Regions from separate parts of the Lactobacillus sp. ESL0228 genome, predicted to be linked through region 2. Evidence: predicted binding sites of a transcription regulator. Region 2 holds the regulator's gene; the other holds the start of a gene.
What was found. The regulator LexA, encoded in region 2, represses DNA repair genes until DNA is damaged. The targets are predictions, from matches to a motif close to CNAACANNTGTTNG.
Positions count from the first base shown of each region.

Region 1: a site for LexA is predicted at 1,606-1,619, ahead of xerS (tyrosine recombinase XerS). Genes of this name have one in related genera too.

Region 1 covers NZ_REHJ01000008.1:123,322-126,540, reverse strand. Annotated here, with positions in the region: gene F5ESL0228_RS04035 (NUDIX hydrolase N-terminal domain-containing protein) at 1-445, shown strand, start outside; gene xerS (tyrosine recombinase XerS) at 481-1,560, opposite strand; gene F5ESL0228_RS04025 (helix-turn-helix domain-containing protein) at 2,821-3,180, shown strand.
Region 2 covers NZ_REHJ01000008.1:345,018-348,236, reverse strand. Annotated here, with positions in the region: gene trmD (tRNA (guanosine(37)-N1)-methyltransferase TrmD) at 1-136, shown strand, start outside; gene rplS (50S ribosomal protein L19) at 249-596, shown strand; gene F5ESL0228_RS05165 (nucleoside phosphorylase) at 686-1,450, shown strand; gene lexA (transcriptional repressor LexA) at 1,675-2,298, opposite strand; gene F5ESL0228_RS05155 (DUF896 domain-containing protein) at 2,436-2,684, shown strand; gene F5ESL0228_RS05150 (YneF family protein) at 2,754-2,969, shown strand; gene F5ESL0228_RS05145 (ABC transporter ATP-binding protein) at 3,042-3,219, shown strand, end outside.

The DNA of each region.
Region 1 (3,219 bases), 220 kb from region 2:
TGGCTACCAAACCCCAAAATTAGCTACACGTGCTGCTGTTTTTAAAAACAACCAAATACTTTTAGTCAAGGAAACAACCGACAACCTTTGGTCTATGCCAGGTGGATGGTGTGAACCTAATCTTTCTGTTAGAGATAATTGTATTAAAGAAGTGAAAGAAGAAGCTGGACGAGATATTACGGTTAACAGGGTGATAGCAATTAAGAATAGTCAAACTAATATTCATGGTAAAAATCGTATTGAGCGAGCCATCAATGTATGCAATATTATTTTTTTATGTCACGAAATAGGTGGCCAGTTTATTCCAAATACCGAAACGAGTTCTTGCTCTTACTTTTCTCTTGATAAATTGCCACCACTATCGTTTAAACACAATAACCAAGAGGAGATAGCAATGTGTTTTGCCGCTTTAAATGAAGCTGATTGGCAAACATGGTTCAATTAAAAAATCTAGTAGGTGATTTTTACCTACTAGATTTTTTAATTCCCTTGTTTTGGATCATCATTTGCTGAAATATCATTTAATGCTTGTCGTTGCTTTGTTTGATCAACATGAGTATATAAATCCGTTGCTGTCGTTCCTTTTTGACCAAGTTGTTGTGCAACTAAAACTTGATCTTTGGTAACACCATATAATTCAGAAGCAAGAGTATGCCTTAATTTATGTGGTGTTAAAGGATGACCAAATGCCGCCGAATATTTGTTAACCATCTTCTCAATTGCATTTGAAGTAATTCTCTTTGTTTGTTGATGCCAATTAGTTAAGAATAGGGCGGATTCTCTTTTGGTAACATTATACCGTTGCTTGCGAACTTTTTTATAATCTATCAGATAATCAAGCGTCCATTCAGCAATAGGAACACTATCTCGTTGACCACCTTTTCTCGTTACATCTAAAGTTGCTTTACGTAAATTTAAATCAGCAACATTAATTCCAGCACATTCAGAAACACGAATACCGGTGCCTAATATTAAAGCAATAATCGCTATATCACGTTGCTTATTAACTTTAAAGGAGGGAAGGGCTTGTTTATTACAACGCTGTTCATACTCGTTTTCAATAAAATCTAAAAACTGGTATTTCAAGTTACCGATATACATATGAGATTCAAGAACATGAGCTCGATAATTAAGAGTTTTTGTATCATTAAGTGAATCAATCTTAAGCATTACATTTCGTTCGAAATACGGTTGACCATCATTGTTATCTGCTGTTATCGTCAAAAACTTAAAAAGAGAGCGCAATGCATTAATTGAACGATTTATTGTAGTCGGTGAATTTAAATGGCCTTGCTGATTCTTTGTATGTCCTAAATAATTAATGTATAGCATAATATCATTTCGATGTAAGTTAGCTAGTGTTTCAACGGTAACTTGCTTATTATTGTTCACTCTTGATATTCCTTCAGTTCGCAACCAGTCAAAAAAACGTCTAATTTCAGTTAAATACTGATATGACGTTGCCAAAGAATGATTGGTTCCAAAGTTATATTCCTTAATATAATCGGGCATATTTTGTAATTCAGTTTGAATTAAATTTAAGTACTTATTTGTCTCCAAAAGTTAGTTCTCCTAGCATAATAATCTTTATTTAATTATAAAACAGGAATATATGTTTGTCTTTAAAAAAGTCAAAGCCCAGATAGCTTTTAAAGAGAAGATTAGTAGAATAGCAAGAAAAATTAATTGAGCAATATTTGTTATGTTTTATAGAGCATAAAATATTTTTTAAAAAATTATATTATTATAAATACCTGTTAATCAAAGCTTTTACCTATCATTAAAACTATAATTTTAATGATAGGTAAACCGATTTAATAAGCTAAATTACGGCATTATTAATCATACTTTCTTCACTAAAAACCAATTCATTTATTAGAGCAATTTTACATTGGTTTTATATATCACCGTTTAATAAATATAATTGACTAAATTTTTGATCTCAACAAAAAGGAGATTGATTATTTATCGATAAATATTATCAAATTTACATATGCTCATTTTAAACTCCAGGTTTAATTTACAGTGGTTTTAAATTATTCAAAAGGTTATTCTATCTAACCAATTTTTGACTTAATTATAAATAAAGCGATAACGTTCCTCGATTTATAATAAAGTCTCATTTTAACTTTACATAATATATATTATACGAAGTTAATTATTGCTTGCCTGTTCTCCATTAATTTAAACTTTTTAAGCGGTATCAATAATTGTATTTAAATCTCAATGAACAACATCTATTTAAATTTAGAGTTTAAATAAGATTTTTTATAATGTTTATTTAAGCAAGCAGTTTATAATTAAAGCGGTATCAAATTTGCTTGGTAATTTTGATATTTCTATCATGGATTTTAACAAGTATTTTTTCTAAATTTTGTTATTTCATATCAAAATTTAACCATCTTTCGATCATAAAACAATTTTATTTTTGCTTATTAGAGCAAAAATTGTAATAAAGCGCTTTTTATTTTAGAATTTATATATTATAAATAAATAATCTGTTAAGAAAGCCAGGTTATTTATTTTAGCTTAGATTATCAAGCAATTGGTAATTATACAAAAATATTTTTGATTTTAAGTTTTTTGATTTTAAGTTTATTTTTTTAGTGCAATTTTATTTAAATTTTTACTAATTTGTCTTATAATACTTTTTAGAGTATAAATTAAAACTTTTTACTTCGATAAATTTGCTGTTATGTTTTAAGATTTTATTGAATTTGAATGTTTTAGTTATTATTTTTTGTTTTTTTGTTTATTTCTATAATTAATCTGTTATTATGGAATATGGAATTATATTTTTGAAAGGGTTGAATTTATTCCATGAGTATAAATTTAGGAAAAGAAATATGCCGTCGACGACGTGAACAGAAGTTGACACAAGAGGACCTTGCAGAGTTGAGTGATTTGTCCGTAAACTTTATTTCTCGTCTTGAAAGAACTAAGAATCAAAATATTAGTATTCAGAAGCTCGATTCTATTGCCCGAGCTTTAAATACTACAACACCTGATATTATTATGAATGCTTACCGTTTTAAAGAAGTTAAGGCAGAAAATCATCAAGATAATACTCCAGTGTTCATTAAAAAAGTTCTTAATGAATTAAGAAAAATGGCTCCTGAAAAAGCTGAAAGAGTTTGCAAGTCTTTCATTATCTTAGTAAAAGAAATCAATAAAGATTAGTTTTATTTAGAAAAAAAGAAATAGGAAAATTTCCTATTT
Region 2 (3,219 bases):
AATTGCTGAATGGCGCCGAAAAGAAGCATTGCGGGTCACATACTTGAAAAGACCAGATTTATTGCAAAATTACGAATTTACTGACCGAGAAAAAAAGATGTTGGCGGAAATTAAACAAGAAGAAGACCGGACTTGATTTTAAACCGTTAATTTGCTAAGATAATGCAGGTGCGAATTACAAGCATTAATAATTAGGGGTGTTCCGCTGGCGTAATAGCGTTTATGAATGCCGAAGAAGGAGAATAATAATGGATCCATTAATTCAAGAATTGACTAAAGACCAATTACGTGATGATATTCCTAAATTCCGCGCTGGTGACACTATTCGTGTTCACGTCCGTGTTGTTGAAGGTACTCATGAACGTATTCAGATGTTTGAAGGCGTTGTAATCAAGCGTAAGGGTACAGGTATAGCTGCTGCTTACACTGTACGTAAGATTGCTTCTGGTGTTGGTGTTGAACGTACCTTCCCAGTTAATGATCCACGTGTAGCCAAGGTTGAAGTATTGCGTCACGGTCGTGTACGTCGTGCTAAGCTTTACTACTTGCGTGAACGTCATGGTAAGTCTGCAAGAATCGCAGAGAGACGTCGTTAATCAAATAAAAAGAACTATCTTTTTGATAAGGATAGTTCTTTTTTTATGCTAAAATACCAGTAATCTTATTTTAGCTAGGAGGTTTTAAAGTGCAACAGCCATTTTTATTAGATTTTGACGCAAATCGAAACGCAGTACTAGAGCCAGACCATGAAAGAAGTAAAGTGAACTATCACTTTCACCGAAAATTGTTATTTGCATTTATTACAAAGGACGCAATAAAACAATTTTTAATAGTATATCCGCATCGTTTAATAGGACAATTTGATTGCTTTGAAGGTAAAACCCCCATTTATGAAGTTGAAATTGGTCAAGAGAAAATCACATTTTGTCAAGCCAAACTGGGTGCTGCAGCTGCCACGGAATTACTTGATTGGCTAATTAGTTATGGGGTTAAGCAAATATTAACGATTGGTTCGGCTGGAACATTGGTTGACCTTCCAGAAGGTTATTTTTTATTACCAACTAAAGCAATTAGAGATGAAGGTACTTCATTTCATTATATGGAAGCCAGCAACTTTGTTGACTTAAACTCAGCTTATTTAAGCCGAATTGAATTTTTAATGAAACAAAATGGTTTAAAAGCTAAGAAAGTTTTAACCTGGACAACTGATGGTTTTTTCAGAGAAACGGCTCAAAAAGTTCAACAATTTAGAAAACTTGGTGCTGCTTGTGTTGAAATGGAGTGTGCAGCCATGGCTGCATGTGCTCAATTTCGCCGAGTTGATTTTGCTCAAATCTTATTTACTGCAGATTCATTAAGTAGTATTGAATGTCACAAAGATAGGGGCTGGGGACTGGATGCTCATGAAACTGCTCTCACTTTAGCGGCTAAAATAATTGCTGATGTTTAAGTAAACTTTGTGAAAAATATGGTTGTGAAACCTATATGAAACAGCAGAAAATTTCACAATCCAAAGAAAAAATATTGTTATAGCAAGGTTAAGCATGCAAAAAGCTCCAAAAATTTGTGAATTCATGATATTTAATTAATGTGGAAAAATATAAAATGTCGACTATTAAAAAACCGTAACAGTGAAGTTACGGTTTTTATAAAGCTATTATCAGTTGGGTTACTTTAAATAATACTGTTGCGATACAAGCCTATAACTTTTCCAAGAATATGAACACTTGATAAAATAATTGGTGACATTGAATCGTTCTCTGGTTGAAGACGGTAATGGTTCTTTTCTTTATAGAAACGTTTAACAGTTGCTTCGTTTTCATCTGTCATGGCAACGACAATTTCACCGTTAGTAGCAGAACTTTGTTTACGCACAATTACATTATCACCGTTTAATATGCCAGCATTGATCATGCTTTCGCCGTGTACCCTAAGCATAAACAGGTCACCCGCGTCATTTGCTAAGTCTGGAGGTAGAGGAAAGTAGTCTTCAATATCTTCTACGGCAAGAATCGGTTGCCCTGCCGTAACAACACCTACAATTGGAATTTCTGATGGCTTTACACCAAGCGCATTCTTTCCAGCTTCTGTTATTTCAAGGGCACGCGGTTTGGTTGCATCTTTAATTAGTAACCCTTTTCGCTGCAAGCGCGCTAAGTGACCATGAACCGTCGAAGTTGAAGATAGATCAACTTCATGGCAGATTTCACGGACAGTCGGTGGGAATCCACGTTTTTGAACCGTGTCATATATGTATTGAAGTATTTGTAATTGTTTAGAGCTTTGTTTGGTAGTCATAGATTTCTCCCATGTAGCGGACTTAATTTTAATGTTATTTTACCAGATATAACTATCAAGTACAAACAAACGTTCTAATTATTAAACCTTTTTTTATTTGTAAAAATAGGTTAGACTTTTAAACCAAGAGGTGTAACATGACGAAAGATAATGAAAAAAAATTAACAAATAGAATTAATGAATTGTACCACAAGAAAAAATCTGTCGGACTAACCGATGAGGAAGAAAGAGAGCGTCGGGAACTGCATAAGAAATTTATTGCGAATTTTCGGGCTGGATTTAAACAAGATGTTGAGAATTTAGTCATAATTGACAAAAACGGTAACGAATTAACATCTGAAAAAGCAAAAGCAGTTCAACGTAAAAAAGGTTTAAGAAAAGATTAAGTTAGACCTTTAAATTTATGTGATTTTTAGGTAAGATATACCTATTGGACAAATTGAGGTGATTATTTTATGAAATTGGGATTAGCGATCTTTTTAATAGTTATTGCACTTTTAATAGGTCTAGTTGGAGGCTTTTATGGTGCTAGAGCATATATGAAGAAATATTTTAAGGATAATCCACCAATCAGTGAAGATATGATTGTTGCCATGATGTCACAAATGGGACAAAAGCCTTCGGCAAAGAAGGTTAACCAAGTGATGAACATGATGAAGCATCAAAAATAAAAGGTCTTACTAGATTGAAATTAAAGACGAGGATTTATTCTCGTCTTTTTATTTAGGCAAGATAGGTGAAAAATGGGTATATTTTTTAAATTAAAATGGTTTTTTAAACAAGAAAAAAGGAGATATATAATTGGAGTTGCATTTTTAGCTTTAACTTCTGTGGTCAATTTAGTTCCACCAAGAATTTTAGGGTTAATGGCAGACCAATTAAATCAAGGGTACATTAGTTGGCAAGAATATGCTGTATTAA